2 regions of the Vibrio sp. 2433-A1 genome follow, and region 1 is predicted to be linked to the other one. Evidence: predicted binding sites of a transcription regulator. Region 1 holds the regulator's gene; the other holds the start of a gene.

Region 1 (7,602 bases):
ATACCTTAGGTATATCGGAAGGTAAGTTCTGCATTCCTTGGACAGCAATCCTTATATTATTCATAGCCGAAGATGACTGTATTTATTGTAATTTATCGTTATCAGTTTGTTATACGTTGTTAGCCACAATAACGCAACGATCGACATAACTAGTCAAGTAACCTACTATTCGACGCAATACGAGCAAAGACAAAGCACAAGATTATGATTACCTTCTCTGGCATTCAGCTTCTACGCGGTGGCAAACCACTGCTTGAACAAGCCTCTGCAACCATTCACCCAGGCGATAAAGTCGGCCTTGTGGGTAAGAACGGTTGTGGCAAATCCACTCTATTCGCCCTGATTAAAGACGAACTTTCTATTGATGCTGGTAATTTTAGCAAACCCGCCCATTGGGAGATGGCATGGGTGGCTCAGGAGACCCCAGCGTTAGAGCGCAGTGCGATTGAGTATGTCATTGATGGTGACCGTGAATACCGTCGTCTAGAGTCTGATTTAGCTGAGGCTGAGCAAAAAGATAATGGCACCTTAGTTGCCGAGATCCACGGCAAAATTGAAACTATTGGCGGTTACAGCATTCGTGCTCGCGCAGCCGAGTTACTTGATGGTTTAGGCTTTAGCCAAGAGCAAATGAGTTGGAGCTTAACTCAGTTCTCCGGCGGTTGGCGTATGCGTCTTAACCTAGCTCAGGCACTACTTTGCCGCTCTGATCTTTTGCTACTCGATGAGCCAACCAACCACTTGGACCTAGATGCGGTAATGTGGTTAGAACGCTGGCTACAAAACTACCCTGGCACCTTGGTTCTCATCTCGCACGACCGAGATTTCCTTGACCCAATTGTTGGCCGAGTCATCCATGTAGAGAATCAACAACTGCATGAATACACGGGTAACTACTCGTCGTTTGAAGACCAGCGAGCACAAAAGCTCATCTTGCAACAAGCTCAGTTTGAGAAGCAGCAGAAACAGATGTCGCACATGCAAAGCTACATTGACCGTTTCCGCTATAAAGCCTCCAAAGCTCGCCAAGCACAAAGCCGTATTAAAGCGTTAGAGCGCATGGAAAAGGTTCTGCCAGCTCAACTGGATAACCCGTTTAGCTTTCAATTCCGCGACCCAGACGCCCTGCCTAATCCAATCATTATGATGGACGAAGTGTCAGCAGGTTATGGCGACAACCTAATCCTTGAGAAGATTCGCCTAAATCTAGTACCGGGTAGCCGTATCGGTCTACTTGGCCGCAACGGTGCGGGTAAATCTACGTTGATTAAACTGCTATCGCGAGAGCTTAACCCTCAAGGCGGCGACCTAACCTACTCTCAAGGCGTAAAGATTGGCTACTTTGCTCAGCATCAGCTCGAAACTCTCCACCCAGAAGAAACTCCGCTGCAGCATATGATGCAGATCGCCCCAGACAAGAATGAACTTGAGCTGCGTAACTACTTAGGCAGTTTTGGCTTCCAAGGCGACAAAGCGCTAGAGAAAGTCGCTCCGTTCTCTGGTGGCGAGAAAGCTCGCTTAGTGCTTGCTTTGATCGTGTGGCAAAAACCTAACCTATTGCTGCTCGATGAGCCAACCAACCACCTAGACCTCGATATGCGTCAAGCTTTGACTATGGCGCTACAAACGTTCGAAGGCGCAATGGTGATTGTTTCGCACGACCGTTATCTACTACGCGCAACAACCGATGACCTTTACCTTGTTCACGATCGCCAGGTCGCTCCATTTGATGGTGATTTGAATGATTACTACAAATGGCTGACTGAACAGCAAAAAGCAGAACGCCGTGAAGCGCAAGCACAGCAACCAGAAAAGAGCAGTGAGAACAGCGCCGCAGCGAAAAAAGACCAAAAACGTCGTGAAGCAGAGTTTCGCAAACTGACCGCACCTATTCGTAAAAAGCTGACAAATCTGGAAGCAAAAATGGATAAGTTAGGCTCAGCATTATCTGAAGCGGAAACGCAATTGTCTGACAACAGCCTTTATGAAGCCGAAAATAAAGCTAAACTTAATCAAGTACTCGCTGTTCAGGCTAACAGCAAAAGTGAACTTGAAGATGTCGAAATGGAGTGGATGTCTCTCCAAGAAGAACTAGAACAGATGGAACAGGAGTTCAATAGCCTATGAGTTCAAAGCACGTCGAAATTTCTTTAACTCTTGAACGCTTATGGCAATTCAGTTTGCAGTATTACAGCGTGCGAGAGGTCAAAGAGGCGTGCTTGAATCTTCAGAACCAATTTAAAGGCAACGTTAACCTACTGCTGCTGCTCAAGTGGCTTGATGAGCAGCAGATCTGTTTCAGAGAACAAGACTGGCACCGCGTTGAAGAGTGTTTAGGTCGTTCTGAAGCATTACTGCTCAGTTATCGTGAATTAAGGCGTAAACTCAAACTTCACTTACCCGATACGCTCTATCGCGAGTCACTTCAATTCGAGCTTCAATTGGAAAAACAGCAGCAATCTGATCTGGTTGACTGCATCAACAGTATTCATCTTGAAAAGAATCATTGTGAACCACTGGTATTGCGCTATTGTCGCCAGCTCGGCGGTGAGCAGCTCTACTCGGCCTTTGCCGAACCTATCAATAATATTGCCAATCGATAAGCTCTACCGACCTTAGGACTGTTATGACTCAATTTGTTGCGGCTAAAGGACTAACCAATCCACACCTTCAAACCCTAGCACCACGATTTATTCGCAAGAAAGCGCTATTTGAACCTGTGTGGCAAACACTTGATACGCCTGATGGGGACTTTCTCGATATAGCTTGGAGTGAAGATGTCGTTCAAAGCAATGGTGAACAGGCCAAAATTAATAAGCCGATTTTTGTCCTTTTTCACGGCTTGGAGGGCTGCTTTTACAGCCCTTACGCCAATGGCTTGATGGATGCCTTTGCTAAACAAGGCTGGCTATCAGTAATGATGCATTTTCGCGGCTGTAGCGGTAAGCCCAACAGACTAGCTCGGGCCTACCACTCTGGTGAAGTCGAAGACGCACGCTTTTTCCTTGAGCATCTCGACTCTCTGTTTCCTAACCAAACCAAAGTCGCTGTAGGTATCTCGCTTGGCGGTAATATGCTGGCTAACTACCTCGCTAAGTATCGTGACAACCCAGTGATTGATGGGGCGACTATCGTCTCTGCTCCGTTGGATCTCTCTGCCTGTTCGGAACGAATCGAACAAGGCTTTTCTAAGCTGTATAAAAACTACCTACTCTCTTCGTTGAAAAAGAGCGCACTGCAAAAGCATCACCTCCTCAAAGGGGAACTCGGCCTCAGTTATCACAACATCAAACGAGTCACAAAGTTGTACGAGTTTGATGACTTAATCACCGCACCACTGCACGGATTTAAAGATGCCGAAGATTACTACCATCAATGCTCAGGGATTCATCGCCTTAAAGAGATCACTTTGCCGACCCAGATCATTCACGCCAAAGACGATCCATTTATGACGGATGCCGTGATCCCGAAGTATGTGTTGCCTGAGAACATCGACTATCGCTTATTTGACCAAGGTGGTCATGTTGGTTTTGTCACTGGCAGTGCAATAAAGCCGCGTTTCTGGTTGGAAGAAGCTCTACCTGCCTACTATGAAAGTTTGGCGGTTTCTGCATAATAGCGGCGTCTGAAACGAACATAAAATCTAGAGGTATTTATGATTGTTCCTTGGCAACAAATCGATCCAGACACGCTGGACAACTTAATCAAAGAATTTGTCCTGCGTGAAGGGACAGACTACGGCGCGGTAGAGATTTCTCTGCAAAGCAAAATTGACCAAATCAAAAAGCAGCTTGAGTCAGGAGACGCCGTAGTGGTTTTCTCTGAGTTACATGAAACAGTCGACATTCAACTCAAAAATCGATTTTAGAGAACTGCATACAGTGACGTCCAAGCAAAGCATGCTATAGTGGACGTCGATTACAGGAACGTACTCTCAGACAAGGTTTGTCATGTCAGCAAAACACCCTATTATTGCCGTTACTGGTTCGTCCGGTGCCGGAACCACTACTACCTCAGAGGCTTTCCGCAAGATGTTCAACATGATGAACGTTAAGCCAGCTTGGGTTGAAGGAGACAGTTTTCACCGTTTCACTCGCCCGGAAATGGATGTCGAAATCCGTAAAGCTCGTGAGCAGGGTCGTCATATCAGCTATTTTGGCCCGCAAGCTAATGACTTTGGTGGTCTAGCGGAGTTCTTCCGTCAGTACGGTCAAGAAGGCACAGGCCAAGTACGCCGTTATCTACACACTTTTGACGAAGCCGTCCCTTACAATCAAATGCCGGGCACCTTTACCCCCTGGCAAGATCTACCGGAAAACTCAGACGTTCTATTCTACGAAGGTTTGCATGGTGGTGTGGTTGATGGTGACGTTAATGTCGCTCAACATGTCGACTTCCTGATTGGTATGGTGCCGATCGTTAACCTTGAGTGGATTCAGAAATTTGTCCGTGACACGCGTGATAGAGGCCATTCACGTGAAGCGGTGATGGATTCGATAGTTCGTTCCATGGACGACTACCTGAACTACATTACGCCACAGTTTTCTCGTACTCATATTAACTTTCAGCGTGTTCCAACAGTCGATACGTCAAACCCACTTAACGCCAAAGGCATTCCAAGCCTAGATGAGAGTTTTGTGGTGATTCGCCTTCGCGGCATCAAGAATGTTGATTACCCTTACCTACTCGCCATGATTGATGGTTCATTTATGTCACGTCACAACACCATCGTTGTACCGGGCGGTAAAATGAGTTTTGCGATGGAATTAATCGTACGACCTATTCTTCAACAATTAATCGAAACGGGAAAAATTGGCTAATACTCACGGCTAGAACACGATTACTTTTCATACCGTGATCATGTGCACAGTTTTGCGTAGTAAATACACCTATTGACCCGATTAAAATCAAGAAATCGTTTTCGAAAAAGGATACTATTTCTTACCGAAACACAAGATGGCTTGCAGCATTTGTAAAGTGCTCTTATCCTAGTGGGCCTATTTAAGGCTTTGCTAAAACATGGAAAGCGGCAAGCGTACCCTGCAGAGGAAGTGAGATATTATGGTTCTAGGTAAACCTCAAACCGATCCAACATTAGAGTGGTTCCTTTCACACTGTCATATTCATAAGTACCCATCAAAAAGCACGCTAATTCATGCGGGCGAAAAAGCAGAGACTTTGTACTACATCGTTAAAGGCTCTGTTGCGGTTCTTATCAAGGACGAAGAAGGTAAGGAAATGATCCTTTCTTACCTAAACCAAGGTGACTTTATCGGTGAGCTTGGTCTATTCGAAGAAGATCAAGAACGTACAGCTTGGGTTCGTGCTAAATCTCCTTGTGAAGTAGCAGAAATCTCTTTCAAGAAGTTCCGTCAACTAATTCAAGTTAACCCAGACATCCTAATGCGCCTTTCAGCGCAAATGGCAAGCCGCCTACAAGTGACTAGCCAGAAAGTGGGTGACCTAGCATTCCTAGACGTAACGGGCCGCATTGCTCAGACGCTACTAAACCTAGCGAAACAACCTGACGCAATGACTCACCCAGACGGCATGCAGATTAAGATCACTCGTCAAGAGATTGGTCAAATCGTTGGCTGTTCTCGTGAAACCGTTGGTCGTATCCTGAAAATGCTAGAAGAGCAGAACCTAATCTCTGCTCACGGTAAGACAATCGTTGTATACGGTACTCGTTAATTTCGATTAACGAATAAGAATTAAAAAAGCCACCTACGCGGTGGCTTTCTTTTTATCTGACGAATAGTACTAGCCGTTGGTACTTTCGAAAATTTTATCTGCAGATGCAGCAACAAACCCTGGGTAAAGTTCACCATTCGGCATTGGGTAACGCTTAGCAAACTCATAGAAGCCACCTGGGATGATTTCAGTCACTTCACTAAACTGCACCGCAACTTTATCAGCCATGGTTGAGGATTGTTCTAACAGTACCTCTGGAGAGCCTTTCACTTCACCACCAAACTCGTTAATGGTAAAACCCGCATCACGCAAGTGATTATTGACGCTAACCACTTCCTCAAAGGCATTCAGTTGGTTGACGCTAACAGTAAAGTGGTTGGCACCATAGCCGTGCGCCGCTAACCAAGAAGCATACTCGCTCTCTGTCGCCAGTGTTTGGAAATCAGCATAGCTTAAGTCCCATAAGCGACCGCCAGACAAGAACTCATGACCTTTTAGTTTACTGGTGTCTAATTGCTCAACAAGCTTTGCAACGATAGCTTGCAATGCTTCAGAGCACTCTTCCACTTTTAGCTCACTGATAAACACTTTTGGCTGTTTCGGGTCAGGGTGCTCAAAGTGCTTGGCGACCAACTTCTTACTTTCAAACAGATAGTCACCGCAAGGTTTGTAGCCAACATCTAAGAAAGGCTGCGCTAAAGTTGCAATACCCAATGGCTCGACATTGAAAGTGCGTAACGCGATATGGTCATTGATCAGCGCTTCATCTTCTTGCAGTAGTTGATGCACTTTTTCAGCAGAGGGACACAAGCGTTGAATATAGTCTTTCCATAACGATTGGAATAAAGCATCTGGCGTCATAACGCCTCCTTGTTTACGGTTGTTTACGTTATAGGGTTAGTCGTTATTATTGGTTAAGTTATAAAAGAGGCTATCAGACCGATTTGTCCAGATAATCAGTCTGATAGCCTTCAACCTGTGACGTTAAAAGCCTCCCTGCTCAGGGAGGAAGAAGGGAATTCCTAACTTAGGTTCTTTGACCTAATGTTTTTATAGCTAATGTTTTTTTACAGCTCTAGCCCTGGGCTCAATGTTGCCGGAAGAAGAGTTTCTCCACCTTCCATTGATGCCATAGGATAAGCGCAGTAATCAGCTGCGTAGTACGCACTTGGGCGTAGGTTACCCGATGCACCTGGGCCACCAAATGGTGCATCACCACTTGCGCCCGTTAGCTGGCGGTTACGGTTCACGATGCCGGCACGAATGTGGTCAACAAAGTACTCCCATTCGCTGTCATCGGTAGAAACTAGACCTGCCGATAGACCAAAGCGTGTATCGTTGGCCAGCTCGACCGCTTTCTCAAGCCCCTGGTAACGAACCACTTGTAGCAATGGACCAAAGTACTCTTCATCGGGTAGCTCTGCGATCGCTGTGACGTCAATGATACCTGGAGTAACAAACGCGGCTTGACCCGCTTTCGCTTCAATCAGGCTCTCACCCCCAAGCTTTTGCAGGTTCGCTTGCGCCGCAAGAATGAAATCAGCCGCCGCTTTTGAAATCTGTGGGCCCATAAATGGTGCTGGTTCTGCAAATGGCTGGTCGACACGAATCTTATTGGTTGCTTCAACGAGCTTGCTAACTAATAGGTCGCCCTTCTCGCCAACAGGAACATACAGACGACGTGCACATGTACAACGCTGACCGGCACTGATAAACGCAGACTGAATAATGGTGTACACCGTCGCATCCACATCGCCATAGTGTTCAGAGATAACCATCGGGTTGTTACCGCCCATCTCAAGCGCCAGCATTTTACCCGGCTGACCAGCGAACTGACGGTGAAGGATGTGACCAGTATTTGCACTACCAGTGAATAGGACACCGTCCAGACCTTTTGAATCAGCCAGT
Region 2 (7,602 bases), on a different contig from region 1:
GTTATTGATCTTCTCTGCAACCTTGTTCACCGCAAAGATGATCTCTTTCGCTAGATGATAGCCCGGCGCTGCTTTCGCTGCGAAGAAACATACGCGAGGCGTACATTCGAACTCTGGCTCATTGATGATGCGGTGGTACAGAGAAAGAATGTGTAGCAAGTCTAGGTGTTGACGCTTGTACTCATGTAGACGCTTGATTTGAACGTCAAAGATAGCGTTAGTATCCAGCTCGATACCCATGTTCTCTTGAACCCAATCAGCAAGGCGTTGTTTGTTCTGCTTCTTAACTGCCATGAATTCTTTTTGGAATTTCGCGTCAGTTGCAAACTGAGCAATACCTTCTAGCTGCTCTAGTTTTGCTGGCCATTCTGTACCAATCTTGTCTGAGATTAGCTTTGATAGACCCGGGTTACAGAACTTCAACCAACGACGTGGCGTAATACCGTTTGTTACGTTGGTCAGCTTACCTGGGAAGATTTCATTAAATTCAGGGAAAAGATCTTTCTTAACTAATTGAGAGTGAAGCGCCGCAACACCATTCACCTTGTAAGAACCAATCACACATAAGTTAGCCATGCGAACCATGCGGTTGAAACCTTCTTGGATGATAGACAGCTTAGCTTGTTTCTCACCATCACCCGGCCACATCTTACGAACTTCTTGCAGGAAGCGGTGGTTGATTTCAAAGATGATTTCCATATGACGAGGAAGTAGACGCTGGATTAGCGATTCAGGCCAAGTCTCTAGTGCTTCTGGTAGTAGCGTGTGGTTCGTGTAAGCAAAGGTATTTGCACTAATTTCCCACGCTTTATCCCAAGATAGACCTTTCTCATCGATTAGGATGCGCATCAACTCAGGGATAGCAATCGTTGGGTGAGTATCGTTAAGCTGAATCGTTTCTTGTTTTGGAAGATCGGCTAACGAGTAACCTGCGGCTTCGTGACGACGTAGAATATCGCGTACCGATGCAGCTGAGTGGAAGTACTGCTGCATTAAACGCAGAGTCTTACCTTTCTCGTGGTTGTCATTCGGGTAAAGAACTTTAGTAATATTGCCAGCATCGATTAGCGAGTGCTGCGCTTCAAAGTAATCACCGTTGTTAAAGCTTGCTAGTGAGAATGGTGCAATTGCCTGACATTCCCAAAGGCGCAGCGGGTAAACCGTATCTGACTCATAACCTACAATTGGCAAATCCCAAGGCATCGCTTTTACTGTCATGCCTGGTACCCATTTACGTACTTCTTTGCCGTTAACGTATTCAACGTCAACATGACCGTAGAAGCCAATCTCTTGAGCCAGTTCAGGTCGAGCTACTTCCCATGGGTAGCCTTCTACACCGCGCCATGCGTCCGGCGCTTCTTTCTGACGACCTTGTTCGAAAGATTGCTTAAATAGGCCATATTCGTAATGCAGACCGTAGCCCACCGTTGGGAATTCTTGTGCGGCACATGAGTCCATGAAACACGCAGCTAGACGACCTAGACCACCGTTACCCAGTGATGGATCGCGCTCTTCTTCTAATAGGTCAGTTAAGTTGTGACCTAGCTCTTCCATCGCCTGTGTGATTTGCTCGTACAAGCCCATGCTAATTAGGTTGTTACCAGTTAGGCGACCGATAAGGAATTCTAAAGATAAGTAGTTAACGCTTTTTGCGCTTTGAATTTTAGGATCTTGTTCAGTCTTAAGAAGATCTAACGTGGTTAGCTCAGCCAGTGCGCGCCCCATCGCTAAGTACCAATCACGCGGTGTTGCGGTTGCTTCTGTCTTCGCGTAAGTAGTCGATAAGTGTTGCTTTACACTTTCTTGGAATGCAGCTTTATCAAATTTTTTCTGTTGCGTAGGTTTCATCAGAGAAATCTCACTTATTAGTTCTAATCCATCTGTGACATATCGTGCATGGATATAATCTTCGAAACATCCTCCTACCTAGACGGCATATTGGGAGGAGGACACAGGGCGTAGAGGGCGTACAACCCAAGACTCAGTGATCTAACTCTCATTAAATTTTTAACAAGCTTGAGCTTGGGTGATCGAGATCACGCCACCAACGAATTTACCCTACAACTGATGTATTAAAGTTCCGTGTCTTACAAAATACTCAATTGATGAATATGCACACTCGATCACATTAAGATTCACGTTCTGATGAAAATTTCATAACTTTTGGTGCAGGCATGTGTTTAAACCCCATTATCAGACAGCAAAATGAGTGATAGACCTCACATTTATGGGGCGTAGTTCAGCGCAAAATGTGAATTAGTCAAAAATCCCACCCTTGGCCGATAACCGAGGCTTGGCTTCTCAAGTAACATTCCTACCCATCAGCGATTACGGTCGTTTTTTGTACACTATGGTGAAATAGGGAATAGAAATATGTGGATTCCTTCGAAATTGACGCGTCCAGGGCGACTGCATAACGCAATTGTTCGTCCAAGAGTTTTAGATCTACTGCAACAAGCCCCTTGTTATAAGCTCGTACTGTTCCGCTCTCCAGCGGGTTACGGCAAAACAACCATGGCGGCTCAATGGTTATCTGATAAATCACATGTTGGTTGGTACAGTATTGATGAAAGCGATAACGATTCGTTCCGCTTTATGAACTACCTTCTACAAGCCCTCAATAAAGCAGCGGACGGCAGTTGCCCAAACTCACAGAAGCTTGCCGAAAAGCGTCAGTTTTCTTCCCTTCACTCTCTGTTTGGTGAAGTCTTTACCGAAATTTCTAGCTTTCACCAAGAGTGCTACCTAGTGCTGGATGACTACCATCTGATTCATGATGATGAAATCCATGAAGCGATGCGCTTTTTCTTAAAACATATGCCTGACAACTTAACTTTGGTTGTGACGAGTCGTGCAGCACCACCGCTGGGGACCGCTAACCTGCGTGTACGCGATCTAATGATAGAAATTGGCAATGAGTTACTGGCGTTTGATACCGAAGAAACGACGCGATTTTTCAATCAACGCGTCGCCGATGGTATTGATGACACCACCGCAAATAACTTACGCAACTATGTTGAAGGCTGGCCTTCTGCGCTGCAATTAATTGCCCTGCAAGCGCAGCATCAACATAAAACCTTAGCGCAATCTGCTGAGTCGTTCTCTGAGTTCAACCACGCTCACCTTTGGGATTACTTAGTCGAAGAAGTGTTTGATTTACTCGATCAAGAAACACGTCAGTTTTTACTTCAGTGCTCGGTGCTGGACCACTTTAATGATCATCTGGTCTCAGAGCTGACCAAGCGTGAAGATGCACTCAGCATGATTGAGTCATTAAACCGCTTTGGTCTGTTTATTCACCCGCTTGAAGGCGAGCACAACTGGTATCGCTTCCATAATCTGTTTGCAGAATTTTTAGCCCACGAGCGTATTGCTCGTATTCCGCAACAAGAGACTCAACTACATCAGTCTGCGGCAAAAGCTTGGCTGAAACTCTCATCACCACATCAAGCATTGCGCCATGCTCAAGATGCGAAAGATAGCCAACTCACAGCAGATATTTTAACTCAATATGGCTGGAAGATGTTTAACGGTGGCGAGCTGCAATCGCTTGAAAAAGGCATCAACACACTAACGCCTGAGCAACTTTATAGCGAACCTAAGTTGTGTATGCTGCAAGCATGGTTAGCACAAAGCCAACACAGATATAACGATGTCGGCGACTTGCTATCAAAAGCCGACGAGCAGATGTCCAAATTTAATGTCAGCTTGAGCACCAAAGAACAAGGGGAATTTAATGCCCTGCGCGCGCAAGTAGCGATTAACCAAAATGAGCCGGAAAAAGCCCTCGAACTAGCTGAGCTAGCCTTAAGCCAAGTTGATAGCACGGTGTATCGCAGCCGCATTGTCGCAACATCAGTTGTTGGCGAAGTTAACCACGTACTTGGCCATCTAAGCCGCGCTCTACCTATGATGCAGCAGACTGAGAAGCTTGCACGCCAATATCAAGTCTACCATCAGGCGCTTTGGGCGATGCTGCAACAAAGCGAGATTTTAATTGCTCAGGGCTACGTACAAGCAGCGTTTGAGATTCAAGATAACGCCTTTAAGTTGATTGAAGAGCAGCAATTACAACAAGTTCCACTTCATGAGTTCCTGCTACGTATTCGCGCGCAGATTTTATGGTGCTGGAACCGCCTCGATGAGGCGGAAGAGTGTGCTTACAAAGGGTTAGATATTCTTGGCAATCACAGTCCAAGTAAACACCTTCACAGCTATTCAATGCTGGCTCGTATTGCGATTGGCCGCGGAGAACTCGATAAAGCGGGTAAGTTCATCGAACAGATCACTCACTTGCTCAAGCAGTCAACCTACCATGTCGACTGGACAGCCAATGCTTCACTGTCATTGATTCTATTCTGGCAGGCGCGTGGCGAGCATGATGAAATTGCCCAGTGGCTTGAAACCACGGTTCACCCCGAGCAAGCTTGTAATCACTTTACTCAGCTTCAATGGCGCAATATTGCCCGTGCTCAAATCGCACTCGGAAACTACGCCGAAGCGAAAGAAACCCTGACGTTCTTACAGCAGCAAGCGAGCGACAATGAACTGATTACTGATACCAATCGAAACCTGATTGTCGAAGCGATTTTAGCAACTTCTCAAAACGATGATACGTCTGCTCTTCGCTACCTAAAAGAGGCGATTTCTCTGACTAATCAGACCGGTATCATTGGTAACTTCTTGGTTGATGGCAGCAAAGTTGGGCATATTTTAGAGTCACTAAGTAAAAGCAATGAGCTCAGCGATTTAGAGCGCCATCGCACCCAACAACTACTGAAAGATATCTCCATGACACAGCGTAGTAGTTCAGTGCACTTCGATGAGGATTTCATTGAAAAGCTGGTCAATCACCCGAACATTCCTGAACTTGTACGCACAAGCCCACTGACTCAACGTGAATGGCAAGTATTAGGTCTTATCTACTCGGGCTTCAGCAATGAGCAAATTGCACAAGAGCTTGATGTGGCAGGTACTACCATCAAAACTCATATTCGTAATCTGTACCAAAAGCTCAATATTGCCAACCGAAAAGAGGCGGTTAAAACCGCTGAAAACCTTCTTCAATTAATGGGTTACTAACCCTTACCTAGACTCACACCTTGGTGAAAACAAAAAGCCGCGAATAGGTTCGCGGCTTTTTCGTTCAATCGGTCTTAATTCTCAGGATAGTTTTGTACTCAAGAACATCTTCAAGACAAACATCATACAGCGACCACAACTCATGCAATTCTGATCCATCACTCGCCTATCGCCTTCTTTGAGTGGCTGACACAGCACCACAGGCTCTGGGCAGACGTTATAGCAGTCCATACACTTGGTGAATGCTTCTCGGTTGGTGGCCGTAATGCCAATCAGCAAAGCCTTAGCTCTCTTTGACCAAAGAGACGACAATATCACCGCTAGTTGGTGCAGTGTCATCAGCTTGAGCAAGCATTTGAATGTGTTGCTTGCTATTAACCGTAAACAGTGGCACCACTGTTGCCGACTTATACTGCTCTTGGTAATCCTCGTAACCAAAGCTATCACTTAGCTTGGTGTGTTTAATTTCAGCACCCTGACTAATTAGACTCGCTAGCTTTTTGTAACTGGTGCTCCCTCCGAGCAACAAGGAGTAGGTATGTTCCGAATTATGGCTATGCTTATCTAACCTCTCCTGATCCTTTTTATCTTGTAAGCTAAACACCTTACGATGGCCAAATTCATTGGAGAAATGCACACTCGCCACCGAATTTAAGTGCTGATCGGGCGTAACTGCCAACACTTGCCCTATCCCTATCAAATCAAGGTATTCGTCAGCATGGCTTGAAGTGGGGTTACCGTAATAGCTATCAAAACCACCCATTCTCGCTTTACTTACGTAGTCCCAGTTGGTATCTGACATTAGTACGCGGCAATCGTAAGTCTGAATCGCTTTACCTAAGGCTCTGGCGACATCATTCGCGCCAACGATTAAAAAGCCTCTTGGTGCAGGCTCAGCAACTCCAAGTAGATTGGCAATCGGACGAGCCGTAGCACTTTGCAAGACAACGGTGCCGATGATGACCATAAAGATAAGTGGTACCAGTAGATTGGCTTGCTCAACATTTTGCTGCGTTAACTTAATGGCAAATAGAGACGACACCGCTGCTGCAACAATACCTCTTGGTGCTACCCAAGCAAGAAAGGCTTTCTCTTTAACCTCTAGATTGCTGCGCAAGGTGGATAAGAAAATCGAAACAGGGCGCGACACCAACTGAATCACCATAAACAGCGCTAAAGCCGCCCACCCAAGCTGAGCAAAGTCACTCAACTCAACCCTTGCGGCAAGTAAAATGAATAAGCCAGAAATAAACAAGATGGTCAGGTTTTCTTTAAAGTGAAGGATATGGCTGATGTTAACGCCCTTAGCGTTTGCCAACCAAATCCCCATCACGGTTACCGTCAATAGACCTGATTCATGTTCTAAATAATTCGATAGGGCAAACACACCAAGCAAGATAGTCAGCACCGCAAAAGGTTGTAAGTATTCAGGCAACCAGTGGCGACGCATCATGGCCGCGACCAACATACCTGCAGCGATACCAACAGAAAAACCAATCACCACAATCAGACCAAATACCCCCAAGCTGTGAACTTGACTATGGGAGACAATAAACTCGTACACCATCACCACGAACAGTGCGCCCAGAGGATCTATCAGTATCCCTTCCCAACGTAAAATATTGGCAAGCTTGGAGCTCGGTCTGACGGTTCGTAGCAACGGGACGATCACGGTCGGCCCAGTAACCACTGTCAAACTACCGAATAAGAAAGCTAGTGACCAATCTAAACCTAATAGATAGTGCGTCGCGACGGTGGTAATACTCCAAGACACCACAGCGCCAAGCGTTACTATGCTCCAGACACTCTTACTGATCCCTTTAATCTGCTTAAAATTGAGGGTTAAACTACCTTCAAAAAGAATCACTGCAACCGCTAAAGAGATAACTGGAAAGAACAAATTCCCCAGCGCTTCTTGAGGCGAAAACAGACCCAATACAGGCCCCACCAACAAACCTGCGATGAGTAAAAATAAAATAGCGGGAAGTTTTAACTGCCATGCAACCCATTGGCAAATCAAACCGAGTAAGCCAACACTAGCCAAGGTTAGCGCGATCGTCTCCGAAGTCATTGAGTATCCTTATAACGAGCGAAGTAGAATTTCCCACACTAAAAAAGTGGGTAAGAATTGGACAATAATGTCAAATGAAGCCTAACCAAACCATTACTGTTTATTTATAGACAGTTAAATAAAAAAGGGCTCTAAAATTAGAGCCCTTCATAAATATTAATGGCATCGACTAGCGATGAATATGAGCGGGATGTTTTAACTTCTCCATCACCCACAGTCCCAACTGAGAAAAGCTTGGCATCAAAGTATAAACAGCAGCGACAAACAGAATCGAGCCAACAAGATCCATAGGTCTATGCATGCCTAACCATAGACGGCTATAACCGACACAAACCGCCCACAAACCAACCATTAACACCAAACCGTAGCGCTTATGTTGCATAAATAGGCCTCCAAAGAAAGCCAAGCAGATTGAGGCAAAAATGGTGTGTCCCGATGGGAATGAATAA

Evidence for each region. Region 1 encodes CRP, which controls carbon source genes, mostly activating them, when cyclic AMP is high. Its sites were predicted from a motif close to TGTGANNNNNNTCACA; they were not measured.
Region 2: malT (HTH-type transcriptional regulator MalT) is a predicted target of CRP. The motif match lies at 2,209-2,224, and genes of this name have one in related genera.

Annotation. Positions count from the first base shown of each region.
Region 1 covers NZ_JBRESC010000002.1:191,991-199,592, reverse strand. The annotation lists gene kefG (glutathione-regulated potassium-efflux system ancillary protein KefG) at 1-34, opposite strand, end outside; gene ACU01J_RS03355 (ABC transporter ATP-binding protein) at 205-2,127, shown strand; gene ACU01J_RS03350 (TIGR02444 family protein) at 2,124-2,603, shown strand; gene ACU01J_RS03345 (hydrolase) at 2,627-3,616, shown strand; gene ACU01J_RS03340 (YheU family protein) at 3,656-3,868, shown strand; gene ACU01J_RS03335 (phosphoribulokinase) at 3,951-4,820, shown strand; gene crp (cAMP-activated global transcriptional regulator CRP) at 5,062-5,694, shown strand; gene ACU01J_RS03325 (2-oxoadipate dioxygenase/decarboxylase family protein) at 5,764-6,555, opposite strand; gene astD (succinylglutamate-semialdehyde dehydrogenase) at 6,762-7,602, opposite strand, start outside.
Region 2 covers NZ_JBRESC010000008.1:185,732-193,333, reverse strand. The annotation lists gene ACU01J_RS10610 (glycogen/starch/alpha-glucan phosphorylase) at 1-1,848, opposite strand, end outside; gene malT (HTH-type transcriptional regulator MalT) at 2,374-5,082, shown strand; partial or broken gene napH (quinol dehydrogenase ferredoxin subunit NapH) at 5,147-5,349, opposite strand; gene ACU01J_RS10595 (cation:proton antiporter) at 5,366-7,153, opposite strand; gene ACU01J_RS10590 (phosphatase PAP2 family protein) at 7,323-7,602, opposite strand, start outside.